DNA from 2 places in the Mesorhizobium sp. M0923 genome. Region 1 is predicted to be linked to the other one. Evidence: predicted binding sites of a transcription regulator. Region 1 holds the regulator's gene; the other holds the start of a gene.
The links. Region 1 encodes PhoB, which activates phosphate uptake and scavenging genes when phosphate is short. Its sites were predicted from a motif close to TGTCATNNANCTGTCAT; they were not measured.

Region 1 (3,413 bases):
ACGCCGTTCCCGATGTCGATCTACGAGAACATCGCCTTCGGCGTCAGGCTTTATGAGAATCTGGGCAAGTCCGAAATGGACGGCCGCGTCGAACAAGCGTTGAAGCGGGCCGCGCTGTGGGGCGAGGTCAAGGACAAGCTCAACGCCAGCGGCTTGAGCCTGTCAGGCGGCCAGCAGCAGCGGCTTTGTATTGCCCGCACCGTGGCGGTGAAGCCGGAAGTCATTCTGCTCGACGAGCCGGCTTCGGCACTCGACCCGCTGTCGACCGCCAAGATCGAGGAACTGATCGACGAATTGCAAGCCGACTACACGATCGTCATCGTCACCCACAACATGCAGCAGGCGGCGCGCGTATCGCGCCAGACCGCCTTCATGTATCTGGGTGAACTGGTAGAGTTCGACCGGACCGAGAAGATCTTCACGTCGCCCCGCGAGAAGCGCACGCAGGATTACATCACCGGCCGCTTCGGCTGAGCCGTTCCGATCACGCATATGAGGACAGGACCATGGGCGAACACACAGTCGCTTCTTTCGACGAGGATCTCGAGCAGATCAGCAAGCTGATCCGCGACATGGCCGACCTCGCCGGTTCGATGGTCGGCGGGGCGACCAAGGCCCTGTTGAATTCTGACAACGTGCTGGCGCAACGCGTCGTTTCCGACGATGCCATCATGGATGCGCGTCAACGCGAACTGGACGACCGCGCCATCACCCTGATCGCCAAGCGCCAGCCGATGGCCCACGATCTGCGCCATGTCGTCGGGGCGATCCGCATGGCCGGCGATCTCGAACGCATCGGCGACCTTGCCAAGAATATCGCCAAGCGTGTGAGTGCGGTCGGCCTTAGCGTCACACCGCGCGACCTATCGCATTCCATCGATGCGATGGCGCAGCTGGTGCTCATCCAGGTGCAGGGCGTCATCGAGGAGTATGCTGCAGGCGATGCGGCCGCGTTGGCCAAGCTACGCGCCGCCGACGAGCGCATCGACGTCAAATATACGTCGGTGTTCCGCGAACTGTTGACCTACATGATGGAAGACCCGCGCAACATCACCGCTTGCACGCATCTGCTGTTCTGCGCCAAGAATCTGGAGCGGATCGGCGACCATGTCACCAACATCGCCGAAAATGCGTATTATGTGCTGACCGGCGAGCAATTGCCGGTCAATCGTCCGAAGCAAGACGAAACGACAATGTCCGCACCGGCGACATGATGGGGGTGCCCAGCCGATGATCGCACCACGCATAATGGTGGTGGAGGACGAGGAGCCGTTGGGTGTGCTGCTCCGCTACAATCTCGAATCCGAAGGCTACCAGGTCGAGGTGGTGACACGCGGCGACGAAGCCGAGATCCGTTTGCAGGAGAATGTGCCCGATCTTCTGGTGCTCGACTGGATGATACCAGCGGTTTCCGGCATCGAGCTCTGCCGCCGGTTGCGGGTGCGCCCCGAAACCGAACGGCTGCCGATCATCATGCTGACCGCGCGCGGCGAGGAGAGCGACCGGGTACGCGGTCTTTCGACCGGCGCCGACGACTATCTGGTCAAACCGTTTTCGACACCGGAATTCATGGCCAGGGTCAAGGCGCTGCTGCGCCGCGCCAAGCCGGAAGTGCTGTCCAGCGTGCTGAAGGTCGGCGACATCGTGCTCGATCGCGAATCGCACAGGGTGTATCGCAAGAAGACCGAGATCCGGCTCGGGCCGACCGAATTCCGGTTGCTCGAATTCATGATGCGGCATCCGGGCCGCGTCTTCTCGCGCAGCCAGTTACTCGATAATGTCTGGGGCGAGACGATCTATATCGACGAACGCACCGTCGACGTGCATGTCGGGCGGCTGCGCAAAGCCGTCAACAACGGCCGCATGCCTGATGTCATCCGCACCATCCGCGGTGCCGGCTACGCGATCAGGGAAGATTGACCCGCCCAGTCAGGCTACGTTCTTTCTGACGCCGGGCCTCATTTGCGCGCCCGGCGCGAAAATCTGCTGGTCGACGAAGCTTAACGCCCGCATTGCACAGCCTTCGCGGATCAGCGGCAATTCGTTCGGCTCGGTATCGAAGGAGATCGAGCCCGAATGCTGGCCGCCGGCGGTCTGGGCGATGGCCTTCCGCAAGGCCGGCTCGATCAGATCAAAGGCGGCGGCACTGGCGCCGACCATTGCGACCGGTGCCGGATCGATCAGCGCGAACAGCGAGCCGAGACCGAAACCCAGCGCTTCGCCGGCCTTGCGGTAGGCTTCGCGTTCCGGCCCGTCCTTCTCGCGCGCCCGAACCGCCAGCGCGCGCATGTCGGCGTCGCTGACGTCGGCGACCGGTTGGCTGTCTTCGCTCATCTGCGTGGCGTTGCGCCAGATGGCGTAATTGCCGGCATAGGCCTCGATGCAGCCGCGCCGCCCGCAACGGCAGAGCGCGCCGCCCGGACGATGGATCATGTGGCCAAACTCGCCGCCCGAGGAATGCGTGCCGGTGAACAGCTCGCCCTTCAACACCAGCCCCATGCCGATGCCGTGCGAAAGCAGGATGGCGATGAAGTCGTCGCGATAGCGATCCGGATCGCGCCAGCGCAAAGCCACCGCCATCATATTGCAGTCGTTCTCCACCGTGGCCGGGATGCCGAATTCATCTTCCAGCATGTCGGCAAAGGCGATGTCCGTCTGGGGCGTGATCGGCGACCACAGCATGGCGCGTGCAGGGGAGTCGGTAATTCCCTGAATCGCCAGGGCGATGCGGGCGACACTGCGGACGTCAAGATCTGGATCGTCCAGCCGGCGCCGGACGATGGCCATGCATTCGCGGATCAGTTCGTCGCGCGGCATGGTCAGCGTGTCCAGCCGGCGCTGTTCCTCGGCGACCACCTGCCCCGCATAGTCGATGATGGCGGCCGACAGGAAATTCAGCGACAACACCACGGTCAGCACCGCCGCCGCTTCCGGATTGAGGGCGAGGCCGACCTGCGGACGACCGCGTTTCAACGAAACGGGTTCGCTTGCCTTGCTCTCGGCGAGGATGCCTTCCCGTATCAGGTCGGAGGAGATCGCCGATATGGTCGAGTGGCTGAGGCCGGTGGTTGCGGCGATCTCCGTACGCGATGGCTGGCCGGCCCGGCGCACGGCCGAGATCACCATCGCCCGGTTGCGCCGGCGCAAATCGTCATGGCGGATTCCGACCGACATCGTTTTGCTTTCCTCCCGGTTTGCCGCGGCCGCTCATGAACCGGAAGCCGTCGGTAATGCCGACAAATAATGTCGGATGAGGCAAATAGTGTCAGATGCAGGTGGCGCTGTCATCGTTTATTCCGAAGCTCGAAAAAAGTCGCAGCAACATCAAAATCCATCAGAATCGATGTTGACAGCAGCGGGAGATCGGGCCAGTATTTTTTCGAGGCTCGAAAAAATTAGCGCCTCTAAGCTGG
Region 2 (3,413 bases), on a different contig from region 1:
CGACGGCCTTGGTCTGGATGGTCATAACGTTGCCGCGCCAGTCGACGGCGCCGCTCAGCCAGCCGCGCGCCCATATCGCCGGCAGCATGCAGTCGCGAACCATCATCGCCAGGATGGTGCGCAGCGACAGGTGCCATCCTTTGAACCAGGCCAAGGCACATTCCGGCAGGTAGGCCGCGACCAGCACGGCGATGGCGGTTGCCGGCAGGCTGACGCCGGCGTCAGCCGCCGCGATCAGCGCAAGCAGCAGCGGCGGCGCCGCGCCGATCAGGATCTCGGGGGCGAAGAACAGCGCGAAGGTGACGCGGCGCAGCCGCGCCCAACGCGCCTGCCGAGACCAGATCTCGCCAAGCGTGCGCCGGCCGAGCGGCTGTTCGAAGGGCGAAGCGACAAGATTGACGCGAAGTCCGAGCCGGTTGACCAGCTTGGTCGCGGCGGCGTCCTCGGCGATCTCGGCGGCCAGTGCGCGGATGCCGCCATTGGCGTCAAGCATCGGCTTGTTCCACAACATGCTCTTGCCCTGGGCGAAGCCAAGGCCGAGCGCCTCTCCAGCGTACTGCCAGCGTGCCTGCAGTGTGTTGAGAAAGGCGCATTCGATCTCCCCCCAAAACCCTTCAGGCCGCGAGCCGATCGGCGTCGAGCAGACGAGGCCGGTGTCGGGCCGCCATGCCGCCATCAGCTGCTGGACATAATCGCTCGGCATAAGCACGTTGGAATCGGCAAGGATGACCCAGCGATAAAGCGCCGCTTCCCAACCCTTCACGCAATTGTTGAGTTTCGGATTGCCGCTGATGCGGTCGTCGCCGACGAGCAGCCGGGCGCGTATAGCCGGAAAACGCGCCATTGCAGTGGTGATCGACTTGACCACGGGGTCGTCGGCATGGGCGACGCAGAAGATGAGTTCGTAGCGCGGCCAGTCGAGTGAGAAGGCGCGCTCCAGCGTCTCCTCGGTAAACGGCTCGACGCCGCGCGCCGGGACGACGATCGATACCGGTGGCACGGTGGCGGCCGGCGATGCGATCCTAGCTGCTCGCTTCAGCTTCAGCGAAGCTAACAGGATGCTGGCGAGATTTGAAAGAAGGAGAGCTATGGAAAAGAGGGCGGCTGCGAATGTCGGTTCCATCGAGATCTGGTCACTCCAGAAATGCTGGCCGCATGACGGCCGTTTTCAACAATTCGACAGAACACCGAGTCGCCCGGCACAAGCCTGCACACCATCATTGTCATGTGTCACTTAAATGACATTGTTTTTCGGCACCTGCGCTTGAGTCGGGCAAGGAGATGACGCGCATCGTTGATCAAACTGCGCTGAGCGTCGAAAGTTCCGTCTACATTGCTTTGGAGCAGTTCATGTACAGCGCCGTCACCCGCAACATCGAAGTGCAGGTCAGGCCGTTCTATCTGGAGGATCATTCCGACCCGCCGCAAAACCGCTATGTCTGGGGCTACCAGGTGACCATCGACAATCGGTCGGACGAGTTCGTGCAGCTTCTGTCGCGCTACTGGCACATTACCGACGGCACCGGCAAGGTCGAGGAAGTGCGCGGCCCCGGGGTCGTCGGCGAGCAACCCGGACTCAAGCCCGGCGACAGCTATCAGTATACGTCTGGATGCCCGCTCTCGACCCCGTCCGGCATCATGGTCGGGCACTACACAATGCGCAACAAGCGGGGCGAGACCTTCGACGTCGCCATCCCCGCCTTCTCACTCGATTTGCCAGGCACGCGGCGCACCGTCAATTGACGTTCACTTTGATTCCTCTTCCCGCCTTGCGGGGCGAGGAACCCAAGTTCTGCGAAGGCAGCCGCACTGACGCTCGTTATTGAGCCGCTGCAAATTCCGCCGGGTCGAAGTCATATTGCTTCGAGCAGAATTCGCAGGCGACGTGAATGCTACCATCCTCGGTGCTGTCTCTGATCTCCTCGGCGGAAAAACCCTCGAGGATGCCGCGGATCTTCTCCCTCGAGCATGAGCACTGGTCGGCGACCGGCACGCCGCCGAAGACGCGGACACCATGCTCGTGGAACAGCCGGTAAAGCAGCCGCTCGGCGCCGATAGTCGGATCGATCAGCTCGGTCGGTTCAATAGTACCAAGCAGCGCCAGCAGTTCCTGCCAGGAATTGTCGGTCGGGTCGTGGATTTCCTCACGCGGATCGCCGTCGCCCCCGGGAAGGTCGGGTACGCGCATGCGTTCCGGCGACTGCGGCAGGAATTGTGCCAGCAGGCCACCGGCGCGCCATTGCTCGCGGGCACCGCCGACGCCGGGCGTCAGAAGCTTGGCCACCGAAAGCCGTAGGTCGGTCGGAATCTGCTCCGATTGGCGGAAATAGGTGCGTGCGGCTTCTTCCAGCGTGACGCCGTCGAGCTGGACGATGCCCTGGTAGCGTTGCGTGTGGGCGCCCTGGTCGATTGTCAGCGCCAGGACGCCGCTGCCGAGCAGCGTCTGCGGCGACGTCTCGCCGGCAGCCGTCAAAGCCTCCAGCCGGTCGGCATCGAAGCGGGCATAGGCGCGCAGCGCGTGCGGCGTGGAGAAATCCGCGACCAGCATATCGACCGGCCCGTCGGTGCGGGTCTGCAGAATGAACTTGCCCTCGAACTTCAACGAAGTTCCGAGCAGGACGGTCAGCACACAGGCTTCGGCCAGTAGTCGTGCCACCGGCTCGGGATACTCGTGGCGGCTGAGAATAGCGTCGAGCATCGGCCCGAGCTGGACGGTACGGCCGCGCACGTCGAGCGGGCCGACCTCAAACGGCACGACATGGTCGTCGCCGGCGTAGCCGAACTCGCCGAGCTTGGGTTGATGTTCAGCCAATTGACGAGTTTCCAACATGACAAAGCTCCGGGGCGCGGCGATGCCGCCCTCCGGGGCGCATGCGACGAGACGCGCTCGATTTGCGTGATGCGCCTGAGATAGGCACCACGAACTCCCGGATCAAGGCGGCCCGGATCAAGCGCCCAGGCACCAGGCCAAAACCGCCTTCTGGGCGTGGAGCCGGTTCTCGGCCTCGTCGAACACCACCGAATGCGGCCCATCGATGACCTCGTCGGTAACCTCCTCACCGCGATGCGCCGGCAGACAGTGCATGAACAGCGCGTCCGGCTTGGCTTTCGCCATCAGGGCCGCGTTGACCTGATAGGGCAAGAAGACATTGTGGCCGCGCGCACGGTGCTCCTGACCCATCGAGACCCAGCAGTCGGTGACGATGCAGTCGGCCTCGTGAACGGCCTCCTCGGGCGAACGAGTGAATTTCAGCTTGCCGCCATTGGCCTTCGACCAGTCGACATGCCTCTGAGCCGGTTCGCTGCCTTCGGGCACGGCGACGTTCAGCTTGAAGCGGAACCGCGCAGAGGCCTCCAGTAAAGAATGCAGGACATTATTGCCGTCGCCGGTCCAGGCGATCGTCTTGCCGGCC

Region 2: a site for PhoB is predicted at 1,228-1,244, ahead of NKH89_RS08500 (ceramide glucosyltransferase). Genes of this name have one in related genera too.

Annotation. Positions count from the first base shown of each region.
Region 1 covers NZ_JAMYNW010000003.1:62,039-65,451, reverse strand. Annotated here, with positions in the region: gene pstB (phosphate ABC transporter ATP-binding protein PstB) at 1-474, shown strand, start outside; gene phoU (phosphate signaling complex protein PhoU) at 507-1,214, shown strand; gene phoB (phosphate regulon transcriptional regulator PhoB) at 1,231-1,920, shown strand; gene NKH89_RS06285 (ROK family protein) at 1,930-3,174, opposite strand.
Region 2 covers NZ_JAMYNW010000004.1:87,366-90,778, forward strand. Annotated here, with positions in the region: gene NKH89_RS08500 (ceramide glucosyltransferase) at 1-1,123, opposite strand, end outside; gene apaG (Co2+/Mg2+ efflux facilitator ApaG/CorD) at 1,351-1,743, shown strand; gene NKH89_RS08510 (Hsp33 family molecular chaperone) at 1,820-2,830, opposite strand; gene argF (ornithine carbamoyltransferase) at 2,948-3,413, opposite strand, start outside.